2 regions of the Serratia odorifera genome follow, and region 1 is predicted to be linked to the other one. Evidence: predicted binding sites of a transcription regulator. Region 1 holds the regulator's gene; the other holds the start of a gene.
The links. Region 1 encodes ArgR, which controls arginine synthesis, uptake and breakdown. Its sites were predicted from a motif close to ANTGAATAAAAATACANT; they were not measured.
Positions count from the first base shown of each region.

Region 2: the regulator ArgR is predicted to act here: its motif matches at 4,162-4,179, upstream of argC (N-acetyl-gamma-glutamyl-phosphate reductase).

Region 1 covers NZ_JBGMUT010000009.1:34,910-49,958, reverse strand. The annotation lists gene rplU (50S ribosomal protein L21) at 1-166, opposite strand, end outside; gene ispB (octaprenyl diphosphate synthase) at 435-1,406, shown strand; gene ACCC84_RS18810 (DNA-binding protein) at 1,420-1,815, opposite strand; gene ACCC84_RS18805 (helix-turn-helix domain-containing protein) at 1,996-2,256, shown strand; gene mdh (malate dehydrogenase) at 2,324-3,262, opposite strand; gene argR (transcriptional regulator ArgR) at 3,728-4,198, shown strand; gene yhcN (peroxide/acid stress response protein YhcN) at 4,615-4,878, shown strand; gene yhcN (peroxide/acid stress response protein YhcN) at 5,012-5,275, shown strand; gene mpl (UDP-N-acetylmuramate:L-alanyl-gamma-D-glutamyl-meso-diaminopimelate ligase) at 5,488-6,867, opposite strand; gene fbp (class 1 fructose-bisphosphatase) at 7,038-8,042, shown strand; gene ACCC84_RS18770 (methyl-accepting chemotaxis protein) at 8,153-9,706, opposite strand; gene ppa (inorganic diphosphatase) at 9,952-10,479, shown strand; gene ACCC84_RS18760 (gamma-glutamylcyclotransferase family protein) at 10,535-10,882, opposite strand; gene tamB (autotransporter assembly complex protein TamB) at 10,885-14,703, opposite strand; gene tamA (autotransporter assembly complex protein TamA) at 14,700-15,049, opposite strand, start outside.
Region 2 covers NZ_JBGMUT010000010.1:114,651-129,699, forward strand. The annotation lists gene ppc (phosphoenolpyruvate carboxylase) at 60-2,705, opposite strand; gene argE (acetylornithine deacetylase) at 2,964-4,109, opposite strand; gene argC (N-acetyl-gamma-glutamyl-phosphate reductase) at 4,327-5,340, shown strand; gene argB (acetylglutamate kinase) at 5,351-6,124, shown strand; gene ACCC84_RS19775 (argininosuccinate synthase) at 6,152-7,369, shown strand; gene argH (argininosuccinate lyase) at 7,457-8,830, shown strand; gene ACCC84_RS19785 (dihydrolipoyl dehydrogenase) at 8,951-10,399, opposite strand; gene ACCC84_RS19790 (glutathione peroxidase) at 10,485-11,216, opposite strand; gene oxyR (DNA-binding transcriptional regulator OxyR) at 11,368-12,285, shown strand; gene sthA (Si-specific NAD(P)(+) transhydrogenase) at 12,268-13,665, opposite strand; gene fabR (HTH-type transcriptional repressor FabR) at 13,883-14,515, shown strand; gene ACCC84_RS19810 (YijD family membrane protein) at 14,530-14,898, shown strand; gene trmA (tRNA (uridine(54)-C5)-methyltransferase TrmA) at 14,944-15,049, opposite strand, start outside.

The sequences.
Region 1 (15,049 bases):
CATCGACGAAAGGAACGCCGATTTTGATATCTTCGCCATTAGCGATCATCAGAATCTGGTCAAACTCAACCGCTTCACCAGTTGCGATGTCCAGCTTTTCCAAGCGAACGGTCTGACCTTCGCTTACTCGGTGTTGTTTACCACCACTTTGGAAAACCGCGTACATATAAAACTCCGCTTTCCGCGTGCTCAACCGTGTAGTACAGAGCGCGCTATAAATATTCACAATAGGGCGCGAATTCTACGCAAAAATACAGCACATGACAAGAGCAGAATCCGGCCTGAAGCAGAAAAAAGAAGAAAAAAAGCACAGTTTCTTTCCTGGCGTTTATCTGAGGCGTTTTTCAAGTACAATCAAGGAACAGTTACCGCCATGTACCGATGTGAGCAGCGATCTCAACGCGGTGAAGAGAAACACAGCTGAAAACAATACAATGAACCTAGAACAAATTACCGAGTTAACCGCGCAGGATATGGCGGCCGTGAACGCAACAATTCTTGAACAGTTGAATTCCGAAGTCACGCTCATCAATCAGCTTGGCTATTACATTATCAGCGGTGGCGGTAAACGCATTCGCCCGATGATCGCCGTACTGGCAGCTCGGGCGTTGCAGTATCAGGGTGACAAGCACATTACCGTTGCTGCGCTGATCGAGTTCATCCACACCGCTACTTTACTGCATGACGATGTGGTCGATGAGTCCGATATGCGCCGCGGCAAGGCAACCGCCAACGCGGCGTTCGGCAACGCCGCCAGCGTGCTGGTGGGCGACTTCATTTATACGCGCGCATTTCAGATGATGACCAGTCTGGAATCGCTGCGGGTGCTGGCGCTGATGTCGGAGGCGGTCAATGTGATTGCCGAAGGCGAAGTACTGCAATTAATGAACGTGCACGATCCGGACATTACCGAAGAAAGCTACATGCGGGTGATCTACAGCAAGACCGCGCGCCTGTTTGAAGCTGCCGCACAGTCTTCCGCCATTTTGTCCGGCGCCACAGAGGCACAGGAACAGGGGCTGCAGGATTATGGCCGCTATCTCGGCACCGCTTTCCAATTGATTGACGACTTGCTTGATTACAGCGCTGACGGCGTCACGCTGGGCAAGAACACCGGCGACGATCTGAATGAAGGCAAACCGACGCTGCCGCTGCTGCACGCCATGCACCACGGTAATGCGCAGCAGACGGCGATGATTCGCGGCGCCATCGAGCAGGGCAACGGCCGGCATTTGCTGGAACCGGTGCTGACAGCCATGGAACAGTGCGGTTCGCTGAGCTATACCCGCCAGCGGGCGGAAGAAGAAGCAGACAAGGCTATCGCTGCGCTGCATGTCCTGCCGCAATCACCGTTCCGTGACGCGCTGGAAGGCCTGGCGCATCTGGCGGTGCAACGGGATTTCTAGCAACGGGGTTTCCCTATCGTTTCTCAGGCTCGCTATCCGGGCCTGTCATCGCATCAGCGGTAGCCTCATCGCTGATGCGCGCCAACAGGCTGCCAATGCCTTCCCGCATCAAAAACGTCAATAACCGTTCGCGCTCGCTTTCCGTCATGCGGCGGAAACATTCGATCAACACCACCAACGAATCGTTGCGTTCAACCTGATAACCGGCTGGCTCTTCTTGCAATATCAGTAAATTACGCGCCGACAATGGCAGACTGTCGATGTGATACTCCACCGCCTTACCCTGGACACCCTTGCGACGACGGCTAACCCATCCCTCACGGCGAGCCATTTGATTGATTCCCTGTGGTGAGGACGGTAACCCTGCGATGCCTATCAGCTCCTTGGCGGCAAACCACTCGTTTTTCATAACCTTTTTCTCTGGGAAATTATGTGGTCAACGCATTTTTAGGAAACCATTCCGCCATTTTCAGAAAACAATGGTATTCTGGTTTCCGTCTAAGCGTTTCATGTTGTGCGAACGATTAATACATGCCTGTTAGTTATACCACTAACGGAACTTTGACTAATCAAAAAAAGGAATGAAAACATGAATTCAAGGAGTCAGGATTGGCATCCGGCAGACGTTATTGCCGCATTACGCAAGAGAGGCACTACGCTGGCAGCGGTCTCGCGACGCGCCGGTTTAAGCTCGTCCACCTTGGCAAATGCCCTGTCGCGCCCATGGCCGAAGGGAGAATGGCTGATTGCCGATGCGCTGAGCATCCATCCGGCGGAAATCTGGCCGAGCCGCTATTTTGATCCCGATACTCATCAGCTGCTGGATCGCAAATCGCGGATGAAATCGTAATTGCGGGCAAAAAAAACCGCCGGAACGCTGTCCGGCGGCCTAACAAGAGTTTACTCAGAGCAAGCGATCACTTGTTGACGAAAGTCTCGCCCAGCTCGATATCTTTGCGCAGCGTGTCTAACATCTCTTCCAGCGCTTTTTGCTCGAACGCACTCAGGGTACCGATGTCTTTGCGTTCTTCCACGCCGTTTTTACCCAGCAGCAGCGGTTGTGCAAAGAAACGGGCATATTTGCCGTCACCTTCTACATAGGCGCATTCCACCACCCCTTGCTCGCCCTGCAGCGCGCGTACCAGAGACAGACCGAAACGTGCCGCAGCCTGGCCCATGGACAACGTAGCAGACCCGCCGCCGGCTTTTGCTTCAACCACTTCGGTACCTGCGTTCTGGATACGCTTGGTCAAGTCCGCAACTTCCTGCTCGCTGAAGGTAACGCCAGGGATCTGGGACAGCAATGGCAGGATGGTCACACCCGAGTGGCCACCGATTACCGGCACGTTCAGTTCTTCCGGCTTTTTGCCTTTCAACTCGGCCACGAAGGTGTTGGAACGAATGATATCCAGCGAGGTGACGCCAAACAGTTTGTTCTTGTCATACACACCGGCTTTTTTCAACACTTCGGCCGCGATGGCAACCGTGGTGTTCACCGGGTTGGTGATGATGCCGATGCAGGCTTTCGGGCAGGTTTCCGCCACTTGCTGGATCAGGTTACGCACGATGCCGGCGTTGACGTTGAACAGATCGGAGCGATCCATCCCTGGTTTACGCGCCACACCAGCGGAAATCAGTACTACATCCGCACCCTGCAAGGCAGGTTTTGCGTCTTCGCCGGCAAAGCCTTTGATGTTCACTGCGGTTGGGATGTGGCTTAAATCGACGGCAACGCCTGGGGTTACTGGGGCAATGTCGTAGAGGGAGAGTTCAGAACCTGAAGGAAGCTGGGTTTTGAGTAGAAGGGCGAGGGCCTGGCCGATACCGCCAGCAGCACCGAGAACTGCAACTTTCATCCTATACTCCTTTATTATCTTAAATATAAAAGCGCCGTGAATTTCTGGGTACGGACCTTAGATTATTACACCTTTTAAAACAATCTCTTAACAGTTGGATTGAGAGCTGGCGCAACAAAATGGCCTCGATCGCGGACATTTTAGATTAAATAGCTTACGCATTAAGGGCATAGCGCACACTAATCGAAAATAGTGCGAGGTTATTCACGAGCAAGTTAACCGGCCGTTACATTACACCCTTACACAACATCAGAACAACATCATTTTAATAACATTTTCTTTACCGGGGAGGCAGCTTTCCCCCCTGGGTGAAATGGGCATATTCATGAGATACGGATTTTGTTAAAATGCCGCCCTTTCCTTATTGTCCGGGCTATTTTGATTTTTCCGGACACTGCCTTATTGCATAAAAATTCATTTATATGCATAATAATGAACTCTATTGTTAACATTCACCGGTGCAAAATGCGTAATCCCGCAAAGCAGGAAGATCTGATCAAGGCGTTTAAAGCGTTATTGAAAGAAGAAAAATTCAGCTCGCAAGGCGAGATCGTTTTGGCGCTGCAGGAAGAAGGCTTCGAAAACATTAACCAATCCAAAGTGTCGCGCATGCTGACCAAGTTCGGCGCGGTGCGTACACGCAATGCCAAAATGGAAATGGTTTACTGCCTGCCAGCCGAACTGGGCGTGCCGACCACCTCCAGTCCGCTGAAGAATCTGGTACTGGACGTCGACCACAATGATGCGGTGGTCGTTATCCATACCAGCCCGGGTGCAGCACAGTTAATTGCCCGTTTACTCGACTCGTTGGGCAAATCCGAAGGCATACTGGGCACCATTGCTGGTGATGACACCATTTTTGTTACCCCGGCCAACACCTTCAGCGCGCGTCAACTGTATGAAGCTATCCTGACGCTGTTCGAGCAGGAACTGTGATCGCCATGGCTAATAAAATGCGGCTCTCCGCCGCGTTTTGTTAGCTTTTGCTTAACCACCGCTTTACGTTGCCGGCACATTCCCCCTCTCGACTACCACGTATAACGCCGCACAACACCCCACCTGCGACACATTTCCATGACATTTATCCGTAACTAGTGATACCTGCTATTAATTTCCGCACTTTTGGTCAAAAGCACTTAGCTTGTTGAAATTACATCTAATTAACAATAAAAGTGTGTTTTATGAGCGCTTTTTATTCCATTTGGATATAAAAAATAATCAATATTATGCGTAAGTTTCACAAGAAACTGTTAGCTAACTATTAATTTTTCGCGTTACTAGATGTATACTCATTTCCGTGACGTAAATCACAGTTCATGCGAACTGACAAAAGAATTCTAAGAGGCAAAATCATGAAAGTTAAAACTACAGTAATGACGTTAGGCGTTCTATCCATGCTTTCTTTCGGTGCATTTGCAGCACAATCCGTTAGCGCAGATCAGGCAACCAAACTGCAATCCGCAGGCACCATTACCGTTAGCGGCGTTGCCGGCGCACCGTCTGATATTCGCGCAGCGCTGTCTGCCAAAGCGGATGCCCAAGGCGCGACCGCTTACCGTGTGATTGAAGCGCGTAACGAAGGCAACTACCACGCCACCGCAGAAATCTATAAGTAAGTCAGCAGTACCGGCATTACCCGACAACGGGCAATAAATCTCTGGAAAACAGCAGTACCTGTCACGGCCTTCAAGAATAAAAAACGCTAGCAAGCCCTTCCTGGCCGGGATGGATACCTCAAGGACCACCAACATGAACATGAAAATCACTCTCGCTGCGGTCAGCCTGCTCTCAGCCGTCAGTTTCGGTGCCAGCGCCGCTACGCTGGTGGACAATGCACAAGCCAGCAACATGCAGACCATCGGTACCATTACTGCCAGCGGTGTGACCGGCTCCCCTTCCGACATTCGTCAGGCGCTGTCTGACAAAGCCGACAAGCAAGGCGCCAAAGCCTATCGCGTTATCGAAGCCTACGAAAATGGCAACTGGCACGCGACGGCCGAAATTTACAAATAACAATTCAGAGAACGCGTTACCGAACTGATTACCCTCGTCACTGCCACTGCCGAGTTTGACGTCAACGCGAATTCTTTGAAGAAACCCCTCGTCGTCCTATCCGACGAACCCCATTGCCCCCGCTCGCGGGGGCTTTTTTATGGGTGTAAAAAAGGGCCGCAAGCGGCCCTGTCATTACGATCGTCGGGGTGACGGCGCCCCCCGATTGTCTGTCAGTAACCTTGCGGTGCGGCCGGCTTGTTGGCCAGTGCCGTCAACAGCTTGTCGTGAATACCGCCGAAACCTCCGTTGCTCATCACCAGAATATGGTCGCCCGGCTGTGCCGTTTTCACCACCATCTCTACCAGCGTATCCACATCGGCGCTCCAATGGGCCGGCTGTACACAGGCTTCGGCCACTTCCGCCACCTGCCAGGGAATATGGTGTGGCTGGAACAGGAACACTTCGTCGGCCCGCCCCAGCGACGGCGCCAGTTCGTTCTTGTTGATACCCATTTTCATGGTGTTGGAGCGCGGTTCCAGCACCGCCAGGATGCGTGCGGTACCGCCGACCTTGCCGCGCAACGCCGCCAGCGTTGCCAGGATCGCCGTCGGGTGATGGGCGAAATCGTCATACACCGTGACGCCATTGGCTTCGCCGCGCAGTTCCAGACGGCGACGCGCGTTGATAAAATCATTCAACGCGCGGCAGGCGTCTGCCGGCAGCACACCAACGTGACGCGCCGCAGCGATGGCCATCAGGCCATTATGCATATTGTGTTCACCCACCAGCGTCCAGTTGACCTCGCCCACCGTTTCGCCGTTGAGCTGCACCTCATAACGGCTGGCATCGGCGGTCAGTTTATTGGCGCGCCAGACGCCTTCTTCGCCTACCAGCTCCTGTTCGCTCCAGCATCCCATCGCCATCACCTGTTTGAGGTGCGGATCGTTGTCCGGCAGAATGATCTTGCCTTTGCCCGGTACCAGGCGTACCAGATGGTGGAACTGCTTCTGAATCGCCTTCAGATCGTCAAAGATATCGGCGTGATCGAACTCCAGATTGTTCATGATCAGCGTTCGCGGACTGTAGTGCACGAACTTCGAGCGCTTGTCAAAGAAGGCGCAGTCGTATTCATCCGCTTCAATCACGAAGAACGGGCTGCCGCCCAGGCGAGCAGACACCTCAAAGTTGCCCGGTACGCCGCCGATGACGAAGCCCGGTTGATAACCACAGGCTTCAAGGATCCAGGTGGCCATACCGGCGGTGGTGGTCTTGCCATGGGTGCCAGCGACGGCCAGTACCCAGCGATCGCGCAGCACATGATCGTGCAGCCACTGCGGGCCGGATACATAGGGGATCCCCTGTTCCAGCACCGCTTCCACGCACGGGTTGCCGCGCGTCATGGCATTGCCGATGATCACCATGTCCGGCGCCGGATCCAACTGTGCCGGATCGTACCCCTGGATCAAATCGATCCCCTGGTTTTCCAACAGCGTGCTCATCGGAGGATAGACATTAGCATCGGAACCGGTAACCTCGTGTCCAAGCGACCGAGCCAACATGGCCAGCCCACCCATAAAGGTGCCGCAGATGCCAAGAATGTGAATGCGCATAGGTTTCTCATTTGAGTACGTCGAATGTGCGCTTATTCTAACGCTCAGAATCGTCCAGAAGAAATGGATTTGCCTATGAATGGCGCAATGCTTTGGGCTACACTGCTGAGCGAAAACGTTGGCGGTTTGTTAACAAACCGCTATCCATCCGTAGATTCAGGGATTGTGTCATGAAAACGTTAGGCGAATTTATCGTCGAGAAACAGCACGACTTCTCTCACGCCACCGGCGAACTGACTGCATTGCTTTCCGCAATCAAGCTGGGCGCTAAAATCATCCACCGCGACATCAATAAAGCGGGTCTGGTGGATATTCTAGGCACCAGCGGCGTTTCCAACGTACAGGGCGAAGTTCAGATGAAACTGGACCTGTACGCGAACGAAAAACTGAAAGCCGCATTGAAAGCGCGCGGTGAAGTTGCCGGGATTGCGTCCGAAGAAGAAGACGAAATCGTGATTTTCGACGGCGAGCGTGCTGAAAATGCCAAATATGTGGTGCTGATGGATCCGTTGGACGGTTCGTCCAACATTGATGTCAACGTCTCTGTCGGTACTATTTTCTCTATCTATCGTCGCATCACCCCCGTCGGTACGCCTGTTACCGAAGAAGATTTCCTGCAACCGGGCAGCGCCCAGGTCGCAGCCGGTTATGTGGTTTATGGCTCCTCCACCATGCTGGTGTACACCACCGGTTATGGCGTACACGCCTTTACCTACGATCCGTCTCTCGGCGTATTCTGCCTTTCTCACGAGAAAGTGTGCTTCCCGGAATCCGGCAATATGTATTCGATCAACGAAGGTAACTACATCAAGTTCCCGCTCGGAGTGAAGAAGTACATCAAATACTGCCAGGAGCAGGATGAAGCCACTCAGCGCCCGTATACCTCACGCTATATCGGTTCGCTGGTTGCCGACTTCCACCGCAACCTGCTGAAAGGCGGCATTTATATCTACCCAAGCACCGCCAGTCACCCGCAAGGCAAACTGCGCCTGCTGTATGAATGCAACCCGATGGCGTTCCTGGCCGAGCAGGCCGGCGGTAAAGCCAGCGACGGTAAAAACCGTATTCTGGATATTACCCCGCAGAAACTGCACCAGCGCGCACCATTCTTCGTCGGCACCAAATCCATGGTGGAAGACGCGGAACGCTTTATCGCCGAATACCCGGACGAATAAAGCCCCATTCAGGGCCGGCTCGTCCGGCCCGATATTCTCCCTGACGATCATGTCAAGCCGCGCTACCGCACGCCGCCGTCAACGCCGAACGGCCCTGCGCGAATGCCCAATTACACCTTGAACACCGACATGCTCTGCGCCAGCGCCTGCGCCTGTTCTTCCAGTGAACGCGTTGCCGCGGCGGATTCCTCCACCAGTGCAGCATTCTGTTGCGCCACCTGATCCATCTGCGCCACCGCGACGTTGACCTGCTCGATACCGCTGCTCTGCTCGCGGGTCGCCGCTGAAATCTCGCGCATCAAGGCCGTAACCCGTCCGACCTCATCGGCAATGCCGTTCATGGTTTTTGCGGCAGACTCGGCCATTTGCTCGCCTTCCTGCACCCGATTTTGCGATGCTTCAATCAGCCCCTTGATCTCTTTGGCCGACTGCGCGCTGCGCTGCGCCAGGCTGCGCACTTCGCCGGCCACCACGGCAAAACCACGGCCCTGCTCGCCGGCACGCGCGGCTTCCACCGCCGCATTCAGCGCCAGGATATTGGTCTGAAACGCGATACCGTCCATCACGCTGATGATATCGGCAATGCGGCGCGAACTGTCGGTAATCGCCTGCATTTTATCTTTGACCTGACCGACCACCTGGCTGCCGCGATCGGCAATGTCAGACACGCTCAGCGCCAACTGGTTGGCCTGCTGGGCATTTTCAGCGTTCATTCTGACCGTCGAGGTCAGCTGTTCCATACTGGCGGCGGTTTCCTCCAGCGACGCGGCAGACTCTTCGGTACGTTGCGCCAAATGCACGTTACCGGCAGCCAATTCACGCGATCCAATATCAATCTGACTACTGGCGTCACGCACTTTGCTCACCGACAGCGCCAGCGATTGCTGCATGCGCTGCATGGCATGTGCCAGGCGCCCCATTTCAGTGGTGCCCCCGCCGTGAATGTTGCGAGTCAGATCGCCATTGGCAATCTGTTCCAGCTCGGCGATCGACACATCCAGCGGCCGCAGAATGATCACCCGCAGGGCGAACCAGGCCACTATTGCCAGCAGTACGCTGAGTACGCCGGCCGCCACGATCAACACAATTTGCGTACTGGCATTGCCTTCTGCCTCGTCCACCCGCTGCTGGCCGACCTGCATGGCAAAGCTGCGAAACTCGCCAAGATCGTTTTCAAACGCAATGCTCAACGTTGAGATGCGCGTTTCCTGAATGGCATAATAACCGGCGATATCACCGGCCTTGATGGCGTCTGCCATTGGCCTCACGCCCTGTTCCTGATAGGCCTGATAGCTGGCCTGCAGGCGTTTGGATAACGCTTTGCCCCGTTCGGTCACCGTACCAACGCGGATAAAGCGCGCCATCTCCTGCTGCGACTGGTTCAGATAACCGTAGATACGGCCTACCGTAGCGTCAGACACCTCAATCTGGCCGGTTTCGCGCTGGCGCACCGCCAACGATGCTGCGGTACGTGCACGCAGCGTCAGGTTGGAACTGTTGGCCAGCGACCCCAGCTCTTCCCCCAGGATCTGGTTCAGCGTATGCAGTGAACGCGAGCCCTGATTAATGGCGTTTACGCCGATCACGCTGACCATAATCAGCAATACCGTCATCAGTCCCAGCAAGGCAATCAGCCCGGCCTTGACCGTAATCTTGTTTAACATGTGTTCTTCCCGGCTTTAGACAATAGGTGTGGTAGAGGCAGAGGCAAGACACGGCGCACGCACCGTTATTATTTATTGGTTTTATCGGCGCCAAAGGGAAAAACTTGACGGCAACGGCGGATTATTCTGGAAATTCATGCTAGAGGAGGCGCGCGCGGTTACGCTGATGAAAAGGGCAGGAAATCGCAAAAGAGTCCGCTATAATACCCGGCACTCCATTTCTGGTTTGATTAAAGGAAACCGACATGAGCTTGAATCTGGTCCCTGCTGGCAAAGACCTGCCGGAAGACATCTACGTTGTTATCGAAATCCCGGCCAACGCCGATCCGATCAAATATGAAATCGACAAGGAAACCGGCGCACTGTTCGTTGACCGTTTCATGTCTACCGCGATGTTCTATCCGTGCAACTACGGTTACATCAACCACACTCTGTCACTGGACGGCGATCCGGTTGACGTCCTGGTGCCAACCCCGTACCCGCTGCAGCCTGGTTCCGTGATCCGCTGCCGTCCGGTTGGCGTGCTGAAGATGACCGACGAAGCCGGTGAAGATGCCAAACTGGTTGCGGTACCGCACAGCAAGTTGACCAAGGAATACGATCACGTAAAAGACGTGAACGACCTGCCAGAACTGCTGAAAGCCCAGATCGCTCACTTCTTCGAGCACTACAAGGATCTGGAAAAAGGCAAATGGGTGAAAGTGGAAGGCTGGGCCGATGCCGCCGCCGCCAAAGCCGAGATCGTTGCCTCCTTCGAGCGTGCCAAGAAGTAATTCTTCGCCCTGCCGATAGATGAAAAAACACCGCTCAATGAGCGGTGTTTTTTTATTACGCTTCGTCGTGACGCTTCAGCCAGTCACCGCTTTCAATCAGCGGATATCCCTCTACGCTGTGTCGATACAGGTAGATCCACGCAGTGCCATAAGGCGTCTGAATCAGCTCGCGCTTATAGTCCTTGGTGTTGCTTTTCAGTTCGTCAAGCTCTGCCAGAATCGATGAGTTGATACGATACACCTCACAATGTATCGTGCCCTCTCCAGGGATCGCCGCCGGGTAATGGCCCAGATTATAAATCTGATAACCGTCGAGCTCATGCTCGCCTAACCATTGGGCGTTAGTCATCCAATGGCTGTTTCCCTGTTTGCGTCGTAAACTGCCGTAGACAATTATTCGCATCGCTAAAACTCAAACTGATAGAGCAAATCTAGTGCCTGGTCGAGACCGGACACCGCTTCCAGATACAACTTAGGCATCAGGCGGTAACGCAACGTCAGCGTGGCCAGCGAATCGAAAATGCCCACCCCATATTTTACTTGTAAGCCAGGGAGGACATAGCCGCTCACGACAACCTGGGAGCTATCACCCACTCCCGCAGTATCAAGGGCCAAATTACTTACGCCAAACGCCTCGCCGATTTTACCCACAAGTTGACCACTTTGTGCAACCCCCAGACCCACTAACATTGACGTCATGGCGTTGCCGTCGGCACCGGAACTGCTCAAACCCTGGCCGCGCAGCAGATAAGACAATGCTTCCTGTTGCGATTTGGCCGGATCGGAGAATACCTCCAGCTTGGGCGCATCCGCCAGCCCGGTGACGCGCACGCCGGCGGTAACGCCGTCTTCGGTGGCTTCCGGGTTACGAATCGCTTCCATGTTGAGCAGCGGCTGGTCCGGAGGCCCGGAGAACATCAGTTGCCCTTTGCGGATGATCAGATCCTGACCATAAGCATGGAAGCGGCCTGCCGGGATGTCAATCTGGCCATTCAGCCCCAGCCCGCGCTTGTCCTGCACCACTTTCAAATCGCCTTTCAGCCGCGCTTTCAGGCCAAAGGCGTCCAACCGAACATCATCACCGACGTGAATCATCAGGTTGCTGTTAATCGGTATCGACGCGGTTTTCGGCTGAATCGGCTTCAGCTGCCGATCCAGCATCACTTCGTCAGACGAAACGCCCACCGCGCTTTCCGGCAGTTCCTGCACCGTAATGCGCGCCCAGGGAATATCGACGTTGCCGTTGAGCGAGAACAATTGCGGCGTCGCTTCGAACACCAGATCGGGAGAAACGTCGAGACGGACCATCGGCGGTACCGTCACCCGTAACTTGTTGCCCTTGGCGGCAATGCGTGCGCGCCAGGCGTTGATATCGCTCCAGTCGGCATCGCCGGTCATGTTCAACTGGCCCTGAGTGGTGGTGATCAAGCCGTCTAGCGTCGAATTCATGCCGTTAAAGTTGATCGCCAGGCGGCCGTCAGTCATGTCGAACGGCATCCAGCTACCGTCAATATCCACCTTGTCCAGCGCCAACCGGCCAAACACCAGCGGTTTTTGCGCATTGCCACCCAGCCGCAGATTGGCGTTCAACATACCGGCGGCTTTCTCACCCTGCATCAGCGCCGGGTTAATCAGCGCCAACGAGATATTGGTGATATTGACGTTGCCACTGAGATTGCGTCGCGTCTGCGGGTCGGTGACCTGCACATTGCCGTCAAACTGGCCGTTATTGTTCAACTTGATGCGCCAGTCGGCTTGCGCCCGGCCATTGGTGATGCCAGCATTAAGATTGAGCGTATCAAAGGCGATCGGCAGCGGGTTACCCTGCACCTGCTGCACCACTTTCACCCCGTTGCCCACCAGCGCCACCTTGGCCTGTGGCAGCGCAGCGCCCGGCTGCCAGCTAACGTCGGCGCGGCCGGTAAACACGCCGCTCAGCGCGGTGTCCGGGCCGAGGAACGGTTTGATCATTTTCAGATCGAACCGGTTGAGCACCACGCTGGCCTGGCCACTGGCGCCGGCCTCAATGGTTTTCGGCACGCACAGCTCGGCATCCGGATTTTGCCAGCAGTGTGGCCCGACGCTGATTTTTTGCTGCGTATTGAGGTAGTCGAGCGCGATAGCCCGCGTCAGACGCCATTCACCAACCGGCGTATCAAAGCGGGTGTTGTTCATGGTGCCACGCCAGCGTTGCTGCTGGCGATCAAAACTGCCGGAAAGTGCCAGTTGACCGGATACCGGTTTGCCGTCGATCTTCAACTGCAACGCATGCTGTTTTTCGCTGCCTTTGGCATCCAGCGTCAGCAGGTTTACTTCCAGCGCGTCCTGCTTGAGCTGCTCTACCCGCACCGCCAGCTGCCCCTGGATCTGATCGGTGGAACGCACATCGCCGTCCACCTTCACCCGCCGGATATGCAGTGCCTGCCATTGCAGGCCGGAGGCGGTCAAATCCGCCAATAGCTGTGGCGCCTGCAGATTACCACGCAGTTTCAGCTGGCCTTTTGCGGTACCACCAAGCCCCGGCAGCGCGCCGTCCAACTGAGGTGCGTCAATATCGGCATCCAGATTCCAGCTTTTCTCATCCAGTTGCCCTTTCACATTCAGTCTGTTACGCCCTAACGCCAGATCGACTGCGGGGATTTTCCATTGCCCGGCGGCGTTGCCGCTGAGTGAGCCGCGTGCCGATACCTTGTTTTGCTTGACGTTGCCGTCCAGTTGCAACGTCGGCACCTGCAGTTGCCAACTGCCGCCGTACAGGCTACCGCGAGTGGTGATTTTGCCGTCGAGCTTCGCCGGCCACTCCGGCCACTGCTTGGCGGTATTGATGCCGCTCAACTGCAACTGTGACGTCCAACTGATGGCCTTGCTCCAGTCCACCAGCGCGGTCAGATCGGCATGGCCCTGCAACGCCGCCAGTCGCAGACGTTGTAGTTTGAACTGCTCGACGTTACCTTTACCGTCCAGTGTCAGTACTGCCGGTGGCAGATCCTGGCCTTTGATATTGGCACGCGTCGACAGTGCATAATCGGTGGCCTTGCCGTTGAAACGCAGGCGTAAACCATCAACCTGGTACTGCGCTTCACCGCTAAGCGGCCATCTCAGCCGTTTGCCTTCCAGCGTCAACGCCAGCGGTAAACCGGCCTCCGCCAGTTGCGTTTGCAGATCCAGCTGCGCCCCCACCGGCCCGGACAGATTCATCGCCACGCTTAACGCCTCACGCAACGCGCCACCGACGTTCAGCTTCACTTTTTCGCCCTTCAGCGGCTCCACGTTCAGCGTGCCGTTGGCGACCATCTCCACCGGCCACTGGTCTTTCAACGTCGCCTGCCCGTGGGCGAACAGCGTGCCCTGCGGGGATTTGACGTCGAACTTATCCAGTTGCAAATGGTGATCCAGCGTGCTGGCCTGCAACAGCAGGCTGGTGATCAGCACGTCGGTATCGCCGGTCAGGCGCAGCTGCTCGCCGCGGATCTCCTTCACCGTGATATCCAGCGGCAGGCGAACCTCCGGCAAATCCGGCAACAGCGGCTTGGCAAACAGCGCCTTCAGCGTTTCCCCCAGCGGGGTTTCCTCTGGCTTTGGTGCCGGTTTCTCTGTCTCAAGCGCACGATCGCCGACCTGCCTGGCTACCTCAACCGCCGGTTGCATCGCCTCCGGCAACGGGTTTTGCGGCGTTTTTGGCAGCGCGATCAGCAAGGCACCGATCCGGGTCGGCATCAGGGTCAATGCGCGCTCCTGCCATTGCGCACCGGTGCTGAATTCACCCAGCGAAATGGCGGTGTCGTCAACGCTGACCTTGACATTGTTCAGCGCCAGTTTGCGCAGGGTAATCGGGTACGGCGTACTGAGATTGGCGGCCGGCTCGTCACTGTCGGCGACCGGCTCCGATGGCGTCATTTCGCTGGTCTTCACCACCACGTCAACGTCGTCGGCGGTCAGCGCATTAACGCACAGCGAGCTACGCTTGAAACAGGACAGATCGAGCGAAAGGTGGAATTGACCGACGTTGACCGTCACCCCAGGCATCTGATACTTGACGCCCTTCAGCGTCAGATCGCGCCAGCCGCCGGTGACGCTGGCAATGTCCAGCCCCGGCACCCAGCGCGCCGCCGCGTTCAGGGTCATATGCAAACCGCTGGTGGTGCCCAACAGGAACGCCACGCCACCCACCAGCAACAGCAGCACAATCAGAAATCCAAGACAGATCTTTTTTACCAGGCTCATAGTTCAGGCCCCAAACCGATATAAAACTGCATCCCGTGGGTTTCCTTATCCCCGACCGGGGCGGCAATATCCAGTTTCACCGGGCCAACCGGCGATTGCCAACGTACGCCGACGCCAGCGCCGGTTTTGAAGTTGCTCTGTTTGATGTCGTTCACCGCTTCGCCGGAGTCGACGAACACCGCGCCCCACCACTTGCCGGTAACGTTATATTGATATTCCACCGAGCCGGTCAGCATTTTTGACGCGCCGGAGAGTTTGCCGTCCTCGTCACGCGGGGAGATGTTCTTGTATTTGTAGCCGCGAATGCTGCGGTCGCCACCGGCGAAGAAACGCAGATCGGGCGGGA
Region 2 (15,049 bases), on a different contig from region 1:
TTTTATCGCGGTTGGAAAGACGAGGAAAGGAGGTGCCATCGCACCTCCTGCTTGCCAACTTAGCCGGTATTGCGCATCCCGGCGGCGACGCCGGCGATGGTGACCATTAATGCCTGCTCGACGCGTGCGTCTTGCTGGCCGTTTTCCTCTTGCTGACGTGAGCGGTGCAGCAGCTCCGCCTGCAGAACGTTCAGCGGATCGGTATAGACGTTGCGCAGCGCGATGGATTCAGCAATCCACGGCAAATCGGCCATCAGGTGATCGTCGTTGGCGATGGTCAGCACCACTTTGATGTCGCTGTCCAGCTGATCGCGCAGCTGTTTGCCCAACGGCCACAGAGACTTGTCTACCAGGCGCTGATCGTAATATTCCGCCAGCCACAAATCGGCTTTGGCGAACACCATTTCCAGCATGGCGATACGCGTCGAGAAGAACGGCCAGTCGCGACACATCGCCTCCAGCTGATCCTGCTTGCCGGCTTTCACCGCTTCTTGCAGACCGGCGCCGGCGCCCAGCCAGGCGGGCAGCATCAGGCGGTTCTGCGTCCAGGCGAAGATCCAGGGGATGGCGCGCAGGCTTTCTACGCCGCCGTTCGGGCGGCGCTTGGCCGGGCGTGAGCCCAGCGGCAGTTTGCCCAGCTCCAGCTCCGGTGTGGCGGCGCGGAAGTAGGGGACGAAGTCCGGATTTTCACGCACGTAGCCACGATACATTTTGCACGAGGTGTCGGACAGCTCGTCCATCAGCGTACGCCACTCTTTCTTCGGTTCCGGCGGTGGCAGCAGGTTGGCTTCGAGAATGGCGCCGGTATACAGCGCCAGGCTGCTGATGGTGACTTCCGGCAGGCCGTATTTGAAGCGGATCATTTCGCCCTGCTCGGTAACGCGCAGGCCACCCTTCAGGCTGCCCGGCGGTTGGGACAGCAACGCGGCATGCGCCGGTGCACCGCCACGGCCGATAGAACCGCCGCGCCCGTGGAACAGCGTCAGTGCGACCCCGGCTTTTTCGCAGGTTTTGATCAGCGCATCCTGCGCGCGATACTGCGCCCATGATGCCGCCATGACGCCGGCGTCCTTGGCCGAGTCGGAATAGCCGATCATCACCATTTGCTTGCCCTGAATGAAGCCGCGATACCAGTCGATATTCAGCAACTGGGTCATCACGTCGTCGGCATTATTCAGATCGTCGAGGGTTTCGAACAGCGGGGCGACCGGCAGCGCGAACGGGCAGCCGGCTTCCTTCAGCAGCAGATGCACCGCCAGCACGTCGGATGGCGTGCGCGCCATCGAAATCACGTAGGCGGCAATCGAGCCCTCTGGCGCTTCGGCAATCACCCGGCAGGTTTCCAGCACTTCCTGAGTGTCCGCGCTTGGTTGCCACTTCAATGGCACCAGTGGACGCTTGGAATTCAACTCGCGGATCAGGAATGCCTGTTTATCCGCTTCTGACCAGCTTTCATAGTCGCCCAGCCCCAGATAGCGCGTCAGTTCGGCGATCGCTTCGGTATGGCGGGTGCTTTCCTGACGCACGTCGATACGCACCAGTGGCACGCCGAAGCAGCGCACGCGGCGCAGGGTATCCAGCAGTTGGCCATTGGCAATGATGCTCATGCCGCACGCCACCAGCGATTGATAACAGGCGTACAGCGGCTCCCACAGCTGCTCGTTGTTCACCAGCAGGTCGTGCGGGCGTAGCATGCGTTCGCCCTTAAGGCGGCCTTCCAGGTACGCCTGTGAGCTCATCAACTGGCTGCGCAGGCGTTTCATGATTTCACGATACGGTTCTTGTACCGCGTCACCGCCGGCCAGCTCGCGCAGTTCCGGTGTACATTCGGTCATCGACAGTTCGGAAACCAGCACCTGAATATCGCGGGTGAATAGATCGCAGGCTTTCCAACGGCTCAGCAGCAGCACGTGGCGGGTGATTTCGGCGGTGACGTTCGGGTTACCGTCGCGGTCACCGCCCATCCAGGAGGTGAAGCGCACCGGCACCGCTTCCACCGGCAGGCGGTAGTCGATGGTGTTTTCCAACTGCTCGTTCAGTTCGCGCAGGAAGGCCGGGACGCCCTCCCACAGGCTGTTTTCCACTACCGCAAAGCCCCATTTGGCTTCGTCGATCGGCGTCGGTCGATTGTGGCGAATTTCGTCGGTATGCCACGATTGGGCAACTAACTGACGCAAACGGCGCATGATCTTGTTGCGTTCGTAATCGGCCAGGTCGTTGTGGTCAAGCTGGCTGAGGCAGCTATTCACTTCCACCAGTTTGTGGATCAGCGTGCGGCGGGTGATTTCCGTCGGGTGCGCGGTCAGCACCAGTTCGATCGACAGCTGATCTACCGCATCCTGCAGCGCTTTATTGCTGAGCTTTTTGTCTTTCAGCCGGCTGAACAGCTGCGTCAACACTTCCGGGTTGCTGGCCGCTTCGCCGTTGGGCGAAATGCTGTGGTACTGCTCGGCGACGTTGGTCAGATTGAGGAACTGGCTGAAGGCGCGCGCCACCGGCAACAGTTCGTCGTTGGACAGGTTTTGCAGCGTGTTCAGCAATTCCTGACGGTGCGCCTCGCTGCCGGCGCGTGACGATTTGGAAAGCTTACGGATGGTTTCAACGCGATCGAGAATATGCTCACCCAGCGCTTCTTTAATGGTTTCGCCGAGCAATTTGCCGAGCATACTGACATTACTTCGCATTGCCGAATATTGTTCGTTCATATAACCCCTGACCCATTTCGATATGATTTTTATCTTGTAAGTAAATTTCACGCGTGAGGCGAAGGGCGCCTGTTCCATGCAATCGCGTGCCTGTCCAATGGTCAATTGACACTATTTTTAGCAAAAAAACATCAAAATCGGCGCTTTTTCTGAAATTTAATTACGCCCCGCGGGTTATCAGTCTGGCTTATCACGCGAGCGTTCTACGCCTTTATAGGTAGGGGCATGATAAGACATTGCCCCTATCATTTCTCTGGTTTATTGATGGCAGAAATGATCGACCAATTGGCCCAACAGCTTGCGCGTCGGCTCGATAAAGGCGGTATCAATGTATTCATCAGGCTGGTGGGCCTGATTGATTGAACCCGGTCCCAGCACCAGCGTCGGGCAGACTTCCTGTACGAAAGGCGCCTCGGTGCAATAGTTGACCACTTCGGTGCGCGAGCCCAGCAGCTTTTCGATCACCGCGACCATATGATGATCGGTTGGGCACTCATAGCCGGGGATCGGCGGGTGCAGTTCGTCAATGGTCAAGCGTCCTGGCCAGCGTTCGCTGACCGGCGCCAGCGCGCTGTGCAGCAGTTCGTTGATGTTATCCAGCGTCATGCCCGGCAGCGGGCGAATATCCATATGCAATTCACAGCAGGCGCAGATACGGTTAGCCGCATCGCCGCCATGGATATGTCCAAAGTTCATCGTCGGATACGGCACGGCAAAGGCTGGATTGTTATAGCGTTGCTGCAAGGTGTTACGCAGTTCCATTAAATGGCCAATGGATTCATGCATCAGATCGATGGCATTGACGCCGCGCGCCGGATCGCTGGAGTGGCCGGATTGTCCGGTGATACGAATCGCATTGGAAATATGCCCCTTGTGCGCCCGCACCGGTTGCAGCGAGGTCGGTTCGCCGATAATGGCGAAATCCGGCCGGATCTGACTGGAGGCGGCAAAATAGCGCGCACCGGCCATGGTGGTTTCTTCGTCGGCGGTGGCCAGCACATACAGCGGTCTGGTCAGTTTGCTGGCGTCAATGTCACGTACTGCATCGAGAATAAAGGCGAAGAATCCCTTCATGTCGGCGGTGCCGAGGCCGTACAGCTTGTTGTCGTGTTCGGTCAGGGTGAACGGATCGCGCGTCCAGCGCCCTTGATCGTAGGGCACGGTATCGGTGTGGCCGGCCAGCAGCAGGCCGCCGCTGCCTTCGCCGATACTGGCCAGCAGGTTGAACTTGTTGCGGGTGTCCGGTACCGGCTGCACGTCGACACGGAAGCCCAAATCACTAAACCATCCGGCCAACAAGTTGATTAATGCTTCATTACTCTGATCGAGAGCGCCATCGGTGGCACTGATCGAAGGAGTGGCGATCAACGCCCGGTACAGCTCAATAAATGGAGGTAATTTCATCTTCACTGTTGACAGCCTTTGGTTAGGATAGTATCAATATTCATGCATTTATTTTGAATAAAAATACAGTAAGCTGGAGCGTAAGGGAACCCGAAGCCCGGATGTTTATAAAAACATCAACGCTCACCCACGTGGGCGATCGGCGTAACAACGCGAGTGAGCCCTGCTACCGGGGTCGCAAGCGACCACATTGCACGTTTATAAGGTGAAAGGCCACATGTTGAATACGCTGATTGTTGGTGCCAGCGGCTATGCCGGAGCAGAGCTCACGGCTTACCTGAATCGCCACCCACATATGAACATAACCGCTTTAGCGGTTTCAGCGCAAAGTGCAGATGCAGGAAAATTGCTTTCCGATCTGCATCCCCAGTTGAAAGGTATCGTCGATCTGCCGCTGCAGCCGCTGGTTGACGTTGCACAAGCGGCCAAAGGCATCGACGTGGTGTTCCTGGCCACCGCCCATGAAGTCAGCCATGACATTGCACCGGCGTTCCTGGCTGCCGGCTGCGTGGTGTTCGATCTGTCCGGCGCCTTCCGCGTACAGAGCGCCGAGTTTTATCAGCAATATTACGGTTTCGAACATCAACATGCCGATTTGCTGGAACAGGCGGTATATGGACTGGCGGAATGGCAGAGTGAACATATCAAACAGGCGCAGTTGATCGCGGTGCCGGGCTGCTACCCGACCGCCGCCCAATTGGCGTTGAAACCGTTGCTCGAACAGCAGTTGCTGAATCTCGATCAGTGGCCGGTGATCAACGCCACCAGCGGCGTCAGCGGTGCCGGGCGCAAGGCCAGTGTGAATACCAGTTTTTGTGAAGTCAGCCTGCAGCCGTATGGCCTCTTCAACCACCGTCATCAGCCGGAAATCGTCGCGCACCTGGGGACGCCGGTCATCTTTACGCCACATTTGGGGAATTTCCCACGTGGTATTTTGGCCACCATCACCTGTCGCCTGAAGGCCGGCGTAAGCGCCCAGCAGGTAGCGGCCGCTTACCAGGCCGCCTATCACGACAAACCGCTGGTGCGGCTGTATGCCAACGGCGTGCCGGCGCTGAAGGCGGTGGTTGGTCTGCCGTTCTGCGATATCGGTTTCGCGGTGCAGGGCGAGCATCTGATCGCCGTGGCGGCAGAAGACAATCTGTTGAAAGGCGCGGCCGCACAGGCGGTGCAGTGCCTTAATATTCGTTTTGGGTTCCCGGAAACCCAGTCACTCCTTAAATCAGCGTGAGTAAACAGCGATGAATCCGTTAATTATCAAGTTAGGTGGCGTGCTATTAGACAGCGAAGAAGCGCTGGAGCGTTTGTTTACCGCGCTGGACAGCTATCGCGCCCAGTATCAACGTCCGTTGGTGATCGTTCACGGCGGCGGCTGCGTGGTGGATGAGCTGATGAAGCAGCTTGCCCTGCCGGTGGTGAAGAAAAACGGTCTGCGGGTTACTCCGGCCGATCAAATTGACATTATTACCGGCGCGCTGGCCGGCACCGCCAACAAGACCTTGCTGGCATGGGCGGTGAAGCATCAAATCAATGCGGTCGGCCTGAGCCTGGCGGATGGCGGCAGCGTTACCGTGACTCAGCTCGATCCGGCGCTGGGCCACGTTGGCAACGCGCAGCCGGGTTCGCCGCTGCTGGTACAGACCTTGCTGACGGCCGGTTATCTGCCGGTAATCAGTTCGATCGGCATTACCGCCGAAGGGCAACTGATGAATGTGAACGCCGATCAGGCCGCGACGGCGCTGGCCGCCACGCTGGGCGCCGATCTGATCCTGTTGTCGGACGTCAGCGGTATTCTCGACGGCAAAGGCCAGCGTATTGCAGAAATGACGGCGCAAAAAGCGGAACAGCTGATCGCACAAGGCATTATTACCGATGGTATGGTGGTGAAGGTGAACGCGGCGCTGGATGCAGCCCGTACCCTTGGCCGCCCGGTAGATATCGCCAGCTGGCGCAATGCGGAAAAACTTCCGGCCCTGTTTAACGGCGAGTCTATCGGCACCCGGATCCTCGCTTAAATCAAGAATTAAAAAGGAATCAACAACATGCAAAACCAAGGCATCAAAAAAATCGTTCTGGCGTACTCCGGTGGCCTGGATACTTCCGCCATCATTCCGTGGCTGAAAGAAAACTACGGCGGCTGTGAAGTGGTCGCTTTCGTTGCGGATATTGGCCAGGAGCGCGGCGATCTGGAAGGCGTTGAGCAAAAAGCGCTGCAATCCGGTGCCTCTGAATGCCATGTGGTCGATCTGCGTGAAGAGTTTATTCGCGATTACGTTTATCCGGTGCTGCAGACCGGCGCGCTGTATGAAGGTACCTATCTGCTGGGAACCTCGATGGCGCGGCCAATCATTGCCAAGGCGCAGGTTGAGCTGGCGCTGAAAGTAGGCGCCGATGCGCTGTGCCATGGTGCGACCGGCAAGGGCAACGATCAGGTGCGTTTCGAAACCACCTACACCGCGCTGGCGCCGCAGTTGAAAGTGGTGGCGCCGTGGCGTGAATGGAATCTGCGTTCCCGTGAGGCGCTGCTGGATTACCTGAAAGAGCGCAATATTCCGACCACCGCATCGCTGGAAAAGATCTACAGCCGTGACGAAAACGCCTGGCATATCTCCACCGAAGGCGGCGTACTGGAAAGCCCGTGGAACGCGCCGAACAAAGATTGCTGGGTATGGACTGTCGATCCACAGGACGCGCCGGACCAGCCTGAGCAAGTCACCATCACCGTCGAAAAAGGCCGCGTGGTGGCGGTGGACGGCGAAGCCTTGACGCCGTACCAGTGCCTGGAAAAACTGAACGTGCTGGGCGCCAAACATGGCGTTGGTCGTATCGACATCGTGGAAAACCGCCTGGTGGGCATCAAGTCCCGTGGCTGCTACGAAACCCCGGGCGGCACCATCATGGTGGCGGCGCTGCGTGGCATTGAGCAGCTGGTTCTGGACCGTGACAGCTTCAAATGGCGTGAACAGCTGGGCTTGGAAATGTCCTATGTCGTTTACGACGGTCGCTGGTTTGCGCCGCTGCGTCGTGCCATCCAGGCCTCGGCCGAAGCGCTGGCGGAAGAGGTTAACGGTGAAGTAGTGCTGCAACTGTACAAGGGTCAGGTCACGGCGATTCAGAAGAAATCCACCAACAGCCTGTATTCGGAAGAGTTCGCCACCTTCGGCGAAGACGAAGTTTACGATCATAGCCATGCCGGCGGCTTTATCCGTCTGTTCTCACTGTCTTCACGCATCCGTGCGCTGAACGAAAAGAAAAAGTAAGTTTTCTCGGCGGTGACGTTGAGGGGCGCACGCTGTTGCGCCCCCGATGTTCTGAGCGACAAGCATAAAATATTCAGGAGCAAGATTATGGCACTTTGGGGCGGACGGTTCAGTCAGGCGGCGGATCAGCGGTTCAAACACTTAAATGACTCACTGCGTTTCGACTATCGTCTGGCAGAGCAGGATATCGTTGGCTCCGTGGCCTGGTCAAAAGCGCTGGTGACCGTCAACGTACTGACGGCGCAGGAGCAGCAGCAACTGGAACAGGCATTGAACGCATTGCTGCAACAGGTGCAGGCCGATCCGTTGGCGATTGTGCAAAGCGATGCCGAAGATATTCACAGCTGGGTGGAGCAGCAGCTGATCGACAAAGTCGGCGATCTGGGCAAAAAGCTGCACACCGGGCGTAGCCGTAACGATCAGGTGGCGACCGACCTGAAACTGTGGTGTAAACAGCAGATCGGTGAACTGCATCAGGCCATTGTGCAATTGCAGCAGGCGCTGGTGGCAACCGCTGACGCCAATCAGGACGCGGTGATGCCGGGTTATACCCACCTGCAACGCGCACAGCCGGTGACCTTTGCACACTGGTGTCTGGCGTATGTCGAAATGCTGGCGCGCGACGAAAGCCGCCTGCAGGATACGCTGAAGCGTCTGGACGTCAGCCCGTTGGGCAGCGGTGCGCTGGCCGGCACCGCATACCCGATCGATCGCGAACAGCTGGCGGGCTGGCTGGGTTTTGCATCGGCAACCCGCAACAGTCTGGACAGCGTGTCCGACCGCGATCACGTGCTGGAACTGCTGTCTAATGCGTCGATCAGCATGGTGCATCTGTCGCGCTTTGCCGAAGACCTGATCTTCTTCAACAGCGGTGAAGCGGCGTTTGTCGACCTTTCCGATCGGGTGACTTCCGGCTCTTCCCTGATGCCGCAGAAGAAAAACCCGGATGCGCTGGAACTGATCCGTGGCAAGTGTGGCCGCGTACAGGGCGCATTGACCGGTATGATGATGACGCTGAAAGGCTTGCCGTTAGCCTATAACAAAGACATGCAGGAAGATAAAGAAGGGTTGTTCGATGCGCTCGACACCTGGATGGACTGTCTGCAGATGGCAGCGCTGGTGCTGGACGGTATCCAGGTGAAGCGCCCGCGTTGCCAGGAGGCGGCGGAGCAGGGCTATGCCAATGCCACCGAACTGGCGGATTACCTGGTTGCCAAAGGCGTGCCGTTCCGCGAAGCACACCATATCGTCGGTGAAACGGTGGTGGAGGCTATTCGGCAAGGCAAGGCGCTTGAAGCATTGCCGCTGGCGGACTTGCAAAAGTTCAGCAGCGTGATTGGTGACGACGTGTATCCGATACTGTCGCTGCAATCGTGCCTCGACAAGCGTGCCGCCAAGGGCGGGGTATCGCCGCAGCAGGTCGCCAGCGCCATTGCCGAGGCAAAGCAGCGTCTGGCGTAACGCCAACGGCCAGTGAACATGGTAAAGGCGCGGCATGATGCTGCGCCTTTTGCTTTGTTGGCATGCATGACGCAAAAACCGGGCGGGTACCCGGTGAGTGGGATGCTTTGGCTGGTGAGGTTACTCGCCCGGACAGCGCTGGCAGCGTTCGGATTCGGCGGTCCCCAGTTTCAGCTTGGCCTGCAAGTCGCGCAGCGCGGTACGCAGCCCTTCTTCGATTACCGGATGGTAGAACGGCATGTCCAGCATTTGGTTGATGGTCATCTGCTGTTGATGCGCCCAGGCCAGCAGGTGCGCGATGTGTTCGGCGTCCGGGCCGATCATTTCGGCACCCAGGAAGCGACCGCTGCCCTGCTCGCCATAAACATGCAGCATGCCTTTGTTACGTAGCATGACGCGTGAACGCCCCTGGTTTTCGAACGACACCGCGCCGACCTCAAAGCAGCCGCAGGCGCTGAACTTCTGGCTGAGTTCGCGGAAGGTGGCACCGACCATGGCGATTTGCGGATCGGAGAACACCACCGAAATCGTGCTGCGGCGCAGGCCCGGTTTGACTTCCGGGTAACTGCCGGCATTTTCCCCGGCAATGCGCGCCTGATCGCTGGCTTCATGCAGCAGCGGCAACTGATTACTGGCATCACCGGCAATGAAAATATGCGGCACGCTGGTCTGCATGGTCAGGCGATCGGCCTGCGGCACGCCTTTGGCGTCCAGCTCCAGATGGGTGTTTTCCAGTCCCAGTTTATCCACGTTGGGCCGGCGACCGGTAGCGGCCAATACGTAATCCACCAGAATTTCCTGCGGGTTGCCATCCTGCCCCCGATAGCGGATGAAGACCTGGTCGCCCTCACGCTGCATCATGTCTACCTTGACGTCCGGATCGAGGTAAAACGCCTCCCCCAGCGTCTGGCTGGCGTATTGGCGCACCGTGCTGTCGGTCAATGGACCCACCGCGCCGCCAACGCCGAACACTTTGGTATCCACTCCCAGACGATGCAGTGCCTGGCCCAGTTCCAGACCGATGACGCCGGGGCCGAACACTGCTACCGAGCGCGGCAGATCGTCCCAATCGAACACTTGATCGTTGACGATCAGGCGATCGCCGAGAGCGTCCCAGGCGGCTGGCCAACTGGGGCGTGAACCGGTAGCGATGACGATGCGCTGGGCCGTGATGCGGGTATGTTCGTCCACCTGCAAGGTATTGTCGTCAATAAAGCGGGCATAACCGCTGATTTTGTCGTCCGCCGGAATGCTGTCGACGCCTTCTTGCACAAAACCGACGAACCGGTCGCGCTCGCGTTTGACGCGCGCCATCACTTCGCGGCCATTGATCGTGGTGTTGCCCGCCGGATGCACGCCGAAACCAGGGGCGCGTTCGATATGGTGCACCGCCTCTGCCGCGGCAATCAGCAGTTTGGAGGGCATGCAGCCCACGCGTGCACAGGTAGTACCGTAAGGGCCGCCTTCAATCATCACCACGCTCGGGGTGGAAAGTTTGGCTGCGCGGTAAGCGCCAAGCCCGGCGGTGCCGCCGCCGATCACCGCGACGTCTACATTCAGCTGTTTCATGTCAACACTCCGCTAGGATAAAAAAAGGCGGGTCATTTCACTGAGCCCGCCAAACGTTCACGTTGGATTTGCTTTTACTTATAAATCAGGCTGACAGGAATGATTCCAGATCGTCGCTGCCGCCAATGTGACGCCCGCCGATGAACACCTGCGGTACGGTAGCGCGGCCGCTGACGGCGCGCAGGCTGACGGTGGTGGCATCTTTGCCCAGCACGATTTCTTCATACTGAATACCGCGTTCTTGCAGCATCTGTTTTGCCTTGGCGCAGAATGGGCAGCCAGGTTTGGTGAACAGCGAAACGGATTCCTGCACTTTGAATTCCGGCGCCAGGTATTTCAGCATGGTGTCGGCGTCAGACACTTCAAACGGGTCGCCTGGCTTGTTGGGTTCAACGAACATTTTCTCAACCACGCCGTTGCGCACCAGCATCGAATAGCGCCATGAACGTGGGCCAAAGCCCAGATCGGCTTTTTCGACCAGCATGTTCATACCCTTGGTGAATTCACCGTTGCCGTCTGGCACAAAGGTGATGTTTTCAGCGTGTTGATCGGCTTTCCAGGCATTCATTACGAAAGTGTCATTGACGGATACGCACAGGATGCCGTCGACGCCGTGCTGTTTGAACACGTTGGACAGCTCGTTATAACGTGGCAAATGGCTGGAAGAGCAGGTTGGCGTGAATGCGCCCGGCAGTGAGAACACAATCACGGTTTTGTTTTTGAACAGGTCATCAGTGGTTACATCAATCCATTGGTCGCCCTGGCGAGTGTGGAAAGTAACCTGAGGGACTTTTTTGCCTTCTTGACTGGTAAACATTGAATAACCCCTTAATTAGGAAAAATAATTTTTTGCTGTTGACGTCATGTCGTTTGCTTGGTGGACATTATTCACGCTAGGGCTTGATAGATCTAATCGCTGATTGCTATCTTATCTATCGCTACGAGCTATCGTGGCCTGGAGGGAAACAATGAATATTCGTGATTTAGAATACCTGGTCGCCTTGGCCGAGCACCGCCACTTCCGGCGCGCTGCCGACTCATGCCATGTCAGTCAACCAACGCTCAGTGGGCAGATCCGTAAACTGGAGGACGAACTGGGCGTAATGCTGCTGGAACGCACCAGCCGTAAAGTGCTGTTCACCCAGGCGGGTCTGCTGCTGGTGGAGCAGGCGCGCACCGTTCTGCGGGAAGTCAAGGTGCTGAAAGAAATGGCCAGCCAGCAGGGGGAAGCCATGTCGGGGCCGTTGCACATTGGTCTGATCCCGACCGTTGGGCCGTATCTGCTGCCACAGATTATCCCGACGTTACATAAAACGTTCCCGAAACTGGAAATGTATCTGCACGAAGCGCAAACCCAGCAGCTGCTGGCGCAGCTCGACAGCGGCAAGCTGGACTGTGCCATTCTGGCGCTGGTGAAGGAAACAGAAGCGTTTATTGAAGTGCCGCTGTTCGATGAGCCAATGAAGCTGGCGGTGTATTCGGATCACCCATGGGCACAACGTGAGCGCGTGGCGATGCCGGATCTGGCGGGCGAAAAACTGCTGATGCTGGAAGACGGGCACTGTCTGCGCGATCAGGCGATGGGCTTCTGTTTCCAGGCCGGTGCGGACGAAGACACCCATTTCCGCGCCACCAGCCTTGAAACGCTGCGTAACATGGTAGCGGCCGGCAGCGGCATTACGCTGTTGCCGTCATTGGCGGTGCCAAACGCGCGTGAGCGCGACGGCGTGTGCTATCTCGACTGCTACAAACCGGAACCGAAGCGCACCATTGCCCTGGTGTATCGCCCCGGTTCCCCTTTGCGCAGCCGCTATGAGCAGTTGGCCGAGGCGATCCGCGAGCACATGCAGAGTTACATGGGCTCGGTGTTAAAACAGGCGGTTTAAGCCGTTTAACGCCGCCACCCGATAGGCTTCGGCCATGGTCGGATAGTTGAAGGTAGTATTAACGAAATACTCGATGGTATTACCTCCATTCTTCTGTTCCATGATTGCCTGGCCGATGTGGATGATCTCCGCCGCACGCTCGCCAAAGCAGTGAATGCCCAGGATTTCCAGCGTGTCGCGGTGGAACAGGATCTTCAGACTGCCGACGCTCATGCCGGCGATCTGTGCGCGCGCCAGATGCTTGAACTGGGCGCGGCCCACTTCGTACGGCACTTTCATCGACGTCAGTTCCTGCTCGGTTTTGCCGACGGAGCTGATTTCCGGAATGGTGTAGATCCCGGTCGGGATGTCTTCAATCAGATGCGCGTTGGCTTCCCCGGAGGCAATGGCCTGCGCGGCAATGCGACCCTGATCGTAGGCCGCCGACGCCAGGCTCGGGTAGCCAATTACATCACCGACGGCATAGATATGCGCCAGCGCCGTCTGGTACATGCTGTTTACCTTCAGCAGGCCGCGGCTGTCGGATTCCAACCCGACGTTTTCCAGACCCAGCGCGTCGGTGTTGCCGGTACGGCCGTTGGCATACAGCAGGCAGTCGGCTTTCACCTTTTTGCCCGATTTCAGATGCACGATGACGCCGTCTTCGGTGCCTTCAATTTTCTCGAACTCTTCGTTGTGACGGATCACCACGCCATTGTTCCAGAAGTGATAAGACAGTGAGTCCGACATTTCCTGATCGAGGAACGCCAGCAACCGGTCGCGGGTGTTGATCAGATCAACCTTGACGTTCAGGCCGCGGAAAATCGACGCGTATTCGCAGCCGATCACCCCGGCACCATAGATAATGACGTGGCGCGGTTCATGGCTCAATTCGAGAATGGAATCACTGTCATAAATACGTGAATGGGTAAAATCAACGCTGGCCGGGTGATAGGGCCGCGAGCCGCAGGCGATCACGATGTGATCGGCGCGGATGGTATCTTGGGTGCCGTCCTGATAGGTAACGCTGACGGTATTGGCATCGATAAAACGCGCATCGCCGGCAAACAGTTTGCACTGGTTGCGCTCGTAAAAGCCTTGGCGCATGCGGGTCTGTTGGTTAATGACGTTGTCGGCGTGGCGGAGAATGTCAGGGAACGTGGCGCTGAGCGTACGGGAGTTATTGTAGAGCGGGTTCTGGTTGAATTCGATAATACGGCTGACGGCGTGGCGGAGGGCTTTGGACGGGATTGTGCCCCAATGGGTACAGCCGCCGCCGACATTATTGAACCGCTCGATCACCGCCACTCGGGCGCCTTGTTTAACCAGTCCCATGGCGGCGCCTTCACCACCAGGGCCCGAGCCGATAACAATGGCATCAAATTGATAGTGCTGTTGCATGTGAGGTTAGACCTATTCTTATACAAAATTACAACGGTATCTTAACATCATAGCGCTGTGCGCCCAATCACCATTAGGCTTTTTGAGGCAAAGCACAATCTGCACGGGTTGGAATTGTGAGCAGGCGCGTTTGTATAAATGCTGTTGCAATAAAATTTGCTATATTGCCACCCTTACGGCGTTAGACTGAGTGAATGGAATTTATCTGGATATGCATATGGGCGTCAGAGCACAACAAAAAGAACGGACGCGTCGCTCTTTGATCGAAGCGGCGTTCAGCCAGCTGAGCGCCGAGCGCAGTTTTGCCAGCCTGAGTCTGCGAGAGGTTTCTCGTGAGGCAGGTATTGCGCCAACCTCGTTTTATCGCCACTTTCGCGATGTGGATGAGCTGGGGTTGACCATGGTCGACGAGAGCGGCCTGATGCTGCGCCAACTGATGCGGCAGGCGCGCCAGCGCATCGCCAAAGGCGGCAGCGTGATCCGTACCTCGGTCTCGACGTTTATGGAGTTCATTGGCAATAACCCCAATGCATTTCGCCTGTTGCTGCGTGAGCGCTCCGGTACGTCCGCGGCTTTTCGTGCGGCGGTTGCGCGCGAAATCCAGCATTTTATCGCCGAACTGGCGGATTACCTCGAACTGGAAAACCATATGCCACGTAGCTTCACCGAAGCTCAGGCCGAAGCCATGGTCACCATCGTGTTCAGCGCCGGCGCTGAAGCGTTGGATATCGACATCGAGCAGCGGCGTCAGTTGGAGGAGCGGCTGGTACTGCAATTGCGGATGATTTCCAAAGGAGCCTATTACTGGTATCGCCGCGAGCAAGAAAGATCATCTGTCACCCACGTATAAGAAGGTAAAAAGTAATGGAAAAACCAGGCCGTGAGAATGGCACCTTACTGCTGGCGTTGATTGCCGGCCTTTCGATCAACGGTTCTTTCGCCGCGTTGTTCAGCTCGGTGGTACCGTTTTCGATCTTCCCGCTGATCGCACTGGTGTTGGCGGTGTACTGCCTGCATCAGCGTTACCTTAACCGGGTGATGCCGGACGGCATGCCCAAGTTGGCCGCGGCGTGTTTCGTGCTGGGTTTATTGATATACAGCGCCATCGTACGTGCGGAATACCCGCAAATCGGCTCGAACTTCCTGCCATCGATCCTTTGCGTGGTGCTGGTGCTGTGGATTGGCATCAAACTGAAGGCGCGCAAGACGCTGGGTGGTCAATCGCAGCCATAATGCTGCCGGCCCGGGTGTCCCGGGCCTTATTGCTGCCGGTTGGCGCTAGACGCGTTTTTCCAACAGTACGCCGCATTCCATATGGTGGGTGTAGGGGAACTGATCGAACAGCGCCAGGCGGGTAATGTCATGCGTGGCCTGCAAGGTATCC